DNA from 2 places in the Lysinibacillus sp. FSL K6-0057 genome. Region 2 is predicted to be linked to the other one. Evidence: riboswitches for the same ligand, from Rfam matches in the RefSeq annotation. Region 2 holds a riboswitch; the other holds the start of a gene.
The links. Region 2 has a riboswitch for cobalamin ahead of nikA (nickel ABC transporter substrate-binding protein). Riboswitches for the same ligand answer to the same signal wherever they lie in the genome.

Region 1 (4,981 bases), 580 kb from region 2:
TTTTCCATATTGTCCAGTCGTGGAAGCATACGAGCGATTACTCTTGTGTTTTCTAAGCCCTGTAACACCTTTGTAAATGTAGCGAGTGTTTTACTTCCCGTCGTTAGCATAATGACACCGCGTTTTTCTGCAGCTAACTGAGCTGCCTCCTCATAATCCTTTACAACAGTAATTAAAGGATGGGCATAATGTTCATGAGCTCGCTCATAGCGAATATAAGGAATTTGTGCCTGTTTCGCCGCTGCCATCGCATTTTTAGATGCCTCCTCCGCAAATGGGTGAGAGGCATCTACCACCAATTGATAGCCTTGCTCTGTCATAATGGTCGCCATTTCCTCAGCCGTCAGTCGACCAATTAAATGTGGCAGGCCAACGTCAGCAAGACTTGAGGCTGCCGATTCGGTGACGACCGTAGCTGTCACCGCATGACCTGCGCTTTGTAATGCAAGGGCTAAATCCCTTGCATCACTCGTCCCCGCTAACATGAAAATCATTTTACCGGCTCCTCTTCATGATGATGGTCGTGGTCGTGGTCATGCTCATGATGGTGGTGATGGTCATGCTCATGATGGTGGTGATGGTCATGATCATGATGGTGATGATGATGTGCATGTCCATGTACTGCCGCATAGGCACGATAGTCTTCTAGATCTTGCATACCTGTTGATGTACCGTTGACCGCCTGTTCAATACGCTCTAATAGAACATTTTGTAAACGTTCATGGTAGCCAAAATAGTTAGCAATTTGAATATCACAGTCTGGATAAAGTTCATTAAACTTCTCACACATGCCATTCATACGTTCCATCAAAATGCCTGTGAATAAAAAGTAAGGTAGCATGATGATTTTTTTTGCACCTAGTTTGACACAACGTTCAATTCCTTCTTCAACTCGTGGATCTGTGACACCCATAAAAGCACTTTCCACGTATTTTACAGGTAGTTTTTCCCATAAAAGTCGTGTAATTTTATAAAAATCGCCATTAGCAGATGGATCACTGCCTCCTCGTGCAATCAATAAAATAGCCGTGTCTTGCTGCTCTTGTTCTGAATTAAAGCCAATTTCAGCTAAGCGATCTTGTAAAATGGCAAAGATTTCATCATGGATGCCAATTGTTTGACCATATGTGAATGTAATCGTTGGATAATGCTCACGCGCATGCTCGATTTCTGCTGGAATATGCAGTTTTGAATGGCCTGCATGAAGTAAAATGATTGGAATCACATGAACCTCTGTAGCTCCCTTTTTCACACAGTTTGTAATACCTTCTTCAATGTTAGGTGAAGCAAATTCAAGGAAACAAGTTTCCACTAAAAATTGTTCGTCAATACGCGGTGTCATTTGTTCGATAAATGTACGAACCTCATCATTTCCTGCTGCTAAACGGCTCCCATGGCCGACAAATAAAATAGCTTTCATCTCTTTACCCCTTACTAGTCGCCGCACGGAGCTGGCTCTACTTTTATTTTGGAAGACATATCTTGATACGTAAAATGCAGTATCTTTTTCACACGTTTAAAATATTTAAACAAGCGTTCATTTGGATGAGCATTTGCTTGGTATTCTTCAATAATATCTGTAATGAGTGGAATCAGCTGATCAGGCTCCAACCCTTCTACAACAGGCTGTGCTGCGTGAGCCGTACGACCAACTGGCTTTGCTCCAATAAAGACATCAAATTTACTTTTACGGTAGACGATGCCAATATCATCAAATACAGCTCGATAACAGGCCATACCACAGCCATTAAAGCCAATATTTAATGTTTTCGGTAAAGACATGCCACCAAGTTTTTCTTGTATTTCTTCGGCGTATGGTATCGAATCAGCCTTTTCACCATAGCAAAAATCACAAGCCTTCAGAGATAGCACATCACCAATCGGTGCTAATAAAAAGCCTACTTCCTGCAATTTCTCTGTGATCTGTTCAGGGGCAGTCGTTGGTATTTTCAAATGGATTTGATGATCTGGTGTATATTCCATCGTCCCCTCTTCCCCAACGACCTCTGCTAACGTCAGCATTTGCTGAGGAGTAAAAAACTTATTGGCCACACCTGGGCTCACTGCTAATTCAAAAATAGATTCTATTTTTTGCTGTACAAGCTTCGGTGTTACGTTGACTGCGTTTGTCCCTTTCACCATTGCGAGTGCCGCTGTAGCCATTTCAAGTGCTGTTTTTTTCGGCTTTGGCGTAGCGGCTATACTGGGTTTATTAAAGCGCCCTGCATTAGGATCAGCTGTAAAGTCATTTCTTGCTGTTCCTGTCTCTTGATTCATTGCCCAAGGTTCATTTTCTTCACGCAAACGTTGATGTGGACGTAATGGTTGTTTTTCTTCCCCCAGGGTATATTTACGTTGGTAACCGCGTGGCGTAATCATCTTATTGTCATAGAAAAATGTTGATGAATTCCCGATAATGACAGTTGTCAGCATACCAATATCATGTTCTAGCATTTCTGCTAGCGTTGTCATGGTCACTTCTTGACGTTCTCGATACGCACTTTTCACAAGCCCTACTGGTGTGTCTGGCGAACGATATTCTAAGAGAATTCGCTGAGCTTCGACAATTTGTCTTGTACGGCGACCACTTTTAGGATTGTATAATGCGATGACAAAATCTGCCATAGCAGCTGCCTCGACACGCTTTGCAATCAAATTCCAAGGTGTTAGATGGTCACTTAAACTGATTGTACAAGCATCATGCATAATGGGTGCACCAAGTATGCTCGCACATGAATTAATCGCAGAAATACCAGGAACAATTTCTACTTCAATTCCTGTTGCTTCTGTCCAGCCTAGCTCGATTAACACCTCATACACTAATCCCGCCATGCCATAAACGCCTGCATCACCACTCGAAATCACCGAGACAATGCTCCCTGCCTCTGCTTGACGAACGGCTTCCTGCGCACGGGACACCTCTTCTGTCATGCCTGTGCTAACAATCGATTTCGCACTAACTAAATCTTGAATCAGCTCTACATAGGTTTTGTAGCCTATAATCATATCACTTTGTTGTAAAGCTTCTACTGCACGTGTCGTAATATGCTTAAAATCTCCAGGTCCAAAGCCTACTACGAAAATTTTTCCTTTTTGCGCCATGTTGTTACCCCTCTTTCACCTTTTCGATCCCTTTAATGGCTGTTGTTTGAGCAGTACGCTGTAATGTACCTTCACGAAGTGTAAAGACATGTTCGTTGTATAAGGATTCATGATGTAAATCTTGTACTAGTGTCCTAGCATGCTCTGTTGATGGCACACGATACCAATTCCCTTGAGGGTAGGCGATTACCACACAGGCATCCTTGCATCGTCCATTACAGCGCGTTCTTGTCGTATGTATTTCTTGATCGAGTGCTTGTCGCTGTATTTCATCTCGAATGGCTAAGGTAATTTCCTCACCATCCTTATTCATGCAACTACTGCCATTGCAAATAAAGAGATGTGTTTTCATCCCCTCTAAATTCCATGTTGTCATCTTCTGTCTCCCCTCATTTGCTTTCTGGAAAAAGAAAAACCTTTACTCTAAATCGAAGAGTAAAGGTTTTGTAGAAGCCAAATAAAAACGAATAGCATGAAATAAAGGTACTCGCTTCCGCTTCAACTTCTCCCTCCGAAAAGTTTGCATGCACAATCAAATAAGCAGGTTTCCTGACTTAAGCTTCATTTTACAGTCGCACCTTCCCAAGTTTGCACCAGTGGCTTTGCGATTTCATCAGCTATTACAGTAGCGGGGGCTGTATTGGATTTTCACCAATTTCCCTATTATCTCGAGCTATTCGAGCACTTATTGACGTTTTATATGAAATTTTTATTAGTATTTTAAATAGAAAACTGTCTTAATCATATCTTATTATTTTAAAATTTCAATATTTCTTTAAAAATTTATGACAAATTTATCAATTTTGAAGTGAACTGGGGTATAAAATTTATACAATATCCATCATTAGCACAATGAATATTATCAGAATATTCGCCGTTGACCTTTAATTAAAAAAATTTTATAAAAAGGTATAGCATATTTATGGAAAATCATGTTACACTTTGTCGTGAAATCTCACAATTGAATGTTTTTCGGTGTAAAATGCTTGCCATTTTGCTTAAAAGGGAAGCCGGTTTGAGTCCGGCGCGGTCCCGCCACTGTAATAGGGAGCTTTATAGAATATGTCACTGTCCAACGGATGGGAAGACCTATAAAGTATTGAACTAGAGCCAGGAGACCTGCCGAAAAATAGGTGATCGTTTCAGCCTACGAGGATAGGTGTGCGGCTTAGCAGATGAGAATGTTATTTGCTTTTTTAGCTATGCACTTTTCCACCAACGGAGAAGTGCTTTTTTATTTACGCACGCTACATTCTAAAAATCTATTAATTAGTTAGGAGGAAAGCTTTTTGAAATTTTCATGGTGGAAACTTAGTTATTTTTTATTGGCCTTTTTAATTGTGCCAAAACGTGCCTTTGCGATGCATATCATGGAAGGTTTTTTACCAATCGAATGGGCGATTTTTTGGTGGGTTATTTCTATTCCTTTTATCGTTCTAGGATTGCGTTCTATTCGCAAAACAATTGAAGAAAATCCTGAAACAAAGATGCTTTTAGGGCTTTCAGGAGCCTTTGCTTTTGTGCTATCTGCCTTAAAAATCCCTTCTGTTACAGGTAGCTGCTCTCACCCAACTGGTGTTGGACTTGGGACAGTTCTCTTTGGCCCTCTAGCCATGAGTGTAATTGGAACAATCGTTTTATTATTCCAATCTTTATTATTAGCACATGGAGGAATCACGACTTTAGGGGCGAACGCCTTTTCGATGGCTATTGTAGGTCCTTTTATTGCTTACTTTGTCTTTAAAGGAGCACAAAAAGTAGGTTTGTCATTTTCACTAGCCGTATTTTTCGCAGCTATGCTTGGTGATTTAGGTACATATGTTGTGACTTCTGTACAACTAGCACTAGCCTTCCCTTCAGAAGTTGGAGGCTTTATGGC
Region 2 (4,981 bases):
TAACAGAAAATAAAGTGTTAGCTGACTTTTTAGAGACGAAAGAAGCATTCGGGATCATCACGAAGCCGACATTGATTGGTCCCTATACATTTTGCAAGTTAACAAAAGGCTACAACAAATTAACACAGGTTGAATACTTATTAGCCTTATTACCGCTCTATACGCAGGTATTAAAAGAGTTAGTGGATGCAGGTGCCACTTGGATTCAGCTAGAAGAGCCATCCCTTGTTACAACTCTTGATCCAGCAGAGATAAAGCTGGTGCAAGAAATTTACGACCAGTTAGCCGTTGCCGTTCCAGGGGCTAAGATTATGCTACAGACTTATTTTGAAGCATTATGTGCCTATGAAACATTGATTACGCTGCCTGTTCAAGGTTTTGGCCTAGACTTTGTTCATGGCTATAAAGGGAATATGGAGTCACTGCGTCAATTTGGTTTCCCTCAGGACAAAGTATTGGCAATTGGGGTTGTAAATGGCCGTGATATTTGGCGTTCAAACCTTGCAGAGGTCAACGCAACGATTCAAGCCATTGAACAGCTAAGTCATGCCGAAGAGCTATGGATTCAACCATCAAGTAACCTACAGCACGTTCCAATCACAACCTCTCTTGAAAATGAACTTGACCCTGTTTTAAAGCAGGCTTTGGCCTTCGCAGATGAAAAAATCGTAGAAATCACGGGGCTGACTAAATTTAGACGAGATAAAGATGGTTCCTTACAACATAATTTTTCAGAAAGTATGAAGGCGATTGAGGCTCTAAAAAATCATCCAATCCGCCAAAACAAGTTGATTCATCAAGCTGTTCAAACTGTGACAACGCAAGATTTTGAACGACAAAGTGATTTTACGCAACGTCAAAATATGCAACAACAGGCCTTAGCGTTACCGCTATTTCCAACGACTACAATCGGTAGCTTCCCACAATCTGATGAGGTGAAAAGAAATCGTAATGCTTGGCGAAAGAAACAACTAGCAAATGAAGACTACGAGGCATTTATAGAAGAGGAAACTAAGCGCTGGATCACTATACAAGAGGACCTAGATATCGATGTACTCGTTCATGGTGAATTTGAGCGTACAGACATGGTAGAATATTTTGGTGAAAAACTGACTGGCTTTGCCTTTACAGAAAAAGCATGGGTCGTTTCATACGGGTCACGCTGTGTGAAGCCTCCGATCATTTATGGAGATGTTGCGTGGGCCTCACCCATTACCGTAAAAGAATCAGCCTATGCTCAAAGCCTAACAAAGCGATTTGTAAAAGGCATGCTGACAGGGCCTGTGACGATATTAAATTGGTCGTTTGTACGCGATGATCTTTCCCGTCAAGATGTCGCTTATCAAATTGCATTAGCACTTCGCAAAGAGGTGGAAGCACTAGAAAACGCAGGTATTTCGATTATTCAAGTGGATGAACCAGCACTAAGAGAAGGCTTACCGCTTCGAAAAGAAGAGTGGGGGGCTTACTTAGATTGGGCTGTCAATTCCTTCAAGCTTGCTACATCTAGTGTCAAAGATGAAACACAAATCCATACACATATGTGTTACTGCGAATTTAATGATTTCATCGAACCGATTAGCGCACTAGATGCAGATGTGATTTCCATTGAAACATCTCGAAGCCATGGGGAACTCATCACGTCACTACAAGTGCAACCCTATAAAAAAGGAATAGGTTTAGGTGTCTATGATATTCATAGCCCACGTGTACCAAGTGAGGAAGAAATGCTCACTATTATGAAAGATAGTTTACAGGTTCTTGATCGCCAACAATTTTGGGTGAATCCAGATTGTGGCTTAAAGACAAGAAAAGAAACCGAAACCGTTGCAGCTTTAGCCAATATGGTTGCTGCTACTAAAACATTGCGTCAAGCCGTACAACAATCTACATCAAGATAATGAAATGATTTATTTAATCTACTACATCTACTCTCCAAAAGATAACAAAGGCCAGGGTAAGTTACCTGGTCTTTTTATGTTGTTTGGAGAAATTTATTATATTCAGAAAATAAAATTGACGTGAACATGGGAGCATGTTATGTTTATTACTAATTTCATAGCAATCATTACAAGTTTGAATGAATTCGTCTTTCATTCAATTAAAAGGAAAATGGGTGAAAATCCCATGCTGTCCCGCAGCTGTAAATGAGGAGTTTTGTTTCAAATACCACTGAGTAAGTACTTGGGAAGGTGAAGCAAAATTATGATTCATGAGCCAGAATGCCTGCTTGTAAGAAGATTCATTGATGATCTACGAAAGATAGGGAGATGGATGGAGACTTGCTCATCGTGAGTTTTTCTGTCCTTATTCTTTTTTAGAATAAGGTTTTTTTATGCCCTCTCTTCTTTAACAAGTAGATTTATTTGCACTACGAATAGAGATAGGAGACAGAAAATGAGATTGACTAAGTATTTACTTCCTTTACTGCTTGTGCTGACGTTCAGTTTACTTGCTGGCTGTACAAGCACGGATGAAGAAAAGGGGAAGACAGCGACACCGCAAACAAATGAAAAAATGATAACAATTGGCTGGCCATTAGATGTCGGTCCATTGAATCCTCATACATATTTACCGAATCAAATGACTGCCCAAGCCATGGTCTATGAATCCTTGGTGGAATACAATGATGATGGCACGGTTACGCCAAAGCTAGCAGAAAGCTGGGACATCTCAGAGGACAAAACTTCGTATACTTTCCATTTAAGAAAAGATGTGAAGTATTCAGATGGAACTGCTTTTAATGCCGATAATGTCATTCGTAATTTTGATGCCGTATTAGCGAATCGAGACATGCATTCTTGGATGGGCATGGTCAACCATATGAAAGAGGTTGTAAAAGTAGATGATTTTACCATTCGTCTGCAATTGGATGAACCCTATTATCCTGTCTTAAACGAACTTGCCTTTGTCAGACCTTTCCGCTTTTTAGGGGATAACGGATTCCCAGAAGGCGATACGACGCAAGATTCTATCAAGGAACCGATCGGGACTGGTCCATGGGTGTTAACTGAATACAAAAAGGACGAATATGCATTATTTAGTCGCAATGAAAACTATTGGGGAGAAAAACCACTAGTAGAACAAATAAAAGTAAAAATTATCCCTGATTCAGAATCTATTTCATTAGCATTTGAAAACGAAGAATTAGATTTAATTTATGGTCGTGGCATTATTAGTTTAGATAACTATACGTATTTAAAAGACAGTGGGAAATATAAAACAGCTACCTCTGAGCCTTTGTCTACAAAAGCACTGCTGTTCAATACACAATCTGGCCCGTTAGCTGAATTAAAGGTGCGTCAAGCCATTCAATATGCTATTAATAAGGAGCAAATGGTAGACAGTATTACACATGGTACAGAAAAAGTGGCAAACACATTGTTCTGGGATGCAATTCCTTATGCCAATATAGATTTAGCGCCTATTTTATACAATCCAGAAAAAGCGCAACAATTGCTAGATGAGGCAGGGTGGACGTTACAGAATGGAGAAAAAATTCGTTCGAAAAACGGACAAGCATTATCATTAGATTTAATTTACATTGCATCCGATGCGATTCAAAAACCAATGGCAGAATTAATGCAAGGTGAATTAGCAAAAATTGGCGTACAGTTGAATTTAGAAGGTGCAGATGTGATGGTCGGTCTACAAAAATTGATGGATGACCAGGTAGATATTAATTTCTGGCGTACCAATGGACCGCCAACAGACCCTCATAGCTTTGCAAATGAATCAGCTACACCAAATGCTAGTGGTGTGTATGAGGCGAAATTAGGCTTACCAAACGCCAAAGAAATCGATACGAAAATCCACCAATTATTAATAGGCACGGATGAAGAGGAACGCGTGCAGCTTTATACGGATATTTTAACGATGTTCCATGACCAAGCACTATTCTATCCAATATCTTACGAAACAAATAATGTGATTTATCAACCATATCTAAAGGATTTTGCCCCACGTGCATCTGAATACGATATACCTTATGCACAAATGGCTACAGAAAAATAAAAGTGGAAGAGAGAGTATGTCTAGCAGAGACAGCTCTCTCTTTATCATAGGATTGAGTAGGAAGTGACAGCATGTATGAGTCGACATGGATGTTTTGTTTAAAAAGAATTTTGACATTGCCCTTTGTCTTATTAGGCGTTTCCATCCTAACCTTTGTATTTATTCGTTTCGTTCCAGTAGAGCCTGCTGAAGTCATACTACGTTTGGCAAGAGTTGCGCCAACAGAGGAAGCCATTCAGGCATTACGTGAAGAACTAGGGACGGACAAGTCGTTTCTTCTTCAATATTTACTATGGGGAAAAGGCGTATTACAGCTGGATTTTGGAACATCTTTTGTTAGTAAATTACCCGTGGCACATGAGCTATTTGCGAAATTACCCGCAACCATTGAATTAGCGATTGCTGCGTTTGTCCTCATTTTAGGGCTAAGTATCCCATTCGGGGTGATAAGCGCATTGTATAAGCACACCATCATCGATAAAATCATTCGATTCTTTACCATCCTGAGTGTGTCGATTCCAACCTTTTGGCTAGGTTTCCTACTACTCTATTTATTTAGCTTGAAATTAGGATTCTTTCCGACAAATGGGAAGGGCACACTATCTCATTTAGTTTTACCCGCATTCACACTGGCTTTACCAACAATTGGCTTGTTCGTTCAATTTATCCGTTCAACCATCCTAGAAGAATTACAGCAGCAATATGTTCAATATGCACAGTTAAGAGGATTAAAAAGCTCTGTGATTCTTATCCGTCATGTGTTGCGAAATGCTGCTATTCCATTGACATCCCTGTTAGGCATGACCCTCGGGAATCTACTAGGTGGAGCCGTCATTGTGGAGCAGGTTTTTAGCTGGCCAGGACTCGGCAGGTACTTAATCGAATCCATTATGAACAGGGATTACCCAGTTGTACAATGCTATGTATTAATTATCGCTGTTATCTATGTGCTTGCCAATTTATGCAC

Region 1: it holds a riboswitch for cobalamin, as region 2 does, so the genes downstream of both, MHB40_RS15615 ((2Fe-2S) ferredoxin domain-containing protein) here and nikA (nickel ABC transporter substrate-binding protein) in region 2, are expected to answer to the same signal.

What each region holds. Positions count from the first base shown of each region.
Region 1 covers NZ_CP152047.1:3,118,960-3,123,940, forward strand. Annotated here, with positions in the region: gene cobK (precorrin-6A reductase) at 1-494, opposite strand, end outside; gene MHB40_RS15605 (sirohydrochlorin chelatase) at 491-1,420, opposite strand; gene cobJ (precorrin-3B C(17)-methyltransferase) at 1,435-3,102, opposite strand; gene MHB40_RS15615 ((2Fe-2S) ferredoxin domain-containing protein) at 3,107-3,478, opposite strand; cobalamin riboswitch at 3,624-3,806, opposite strand; cobalamin riboswitch at 4,059-4,244, shown strand; gene MHB40_RS15620 (energy-coupling factor ABC transporter permease) at 4,392-4,981, shown strand, end outside.
Region 2 covers NZ_CP152047.1:2,534,936-2,539,916, forward strand. Annotated here, with positions in the region: gene metE (5-methyltetrahydropteroyltriglutamate--homocysteine S-methyltransferase) at 1-1,901, shown strand, start outside; cobalamin riboswitch at 2,056-2,249, shown strand; gene nikA (nickel ABC transporter substrate-binding protein) at 2,398-4,014, shown strand; gene nikB (nickel ABC transporter permease) at 4,086-4,981, shown strand, end outside.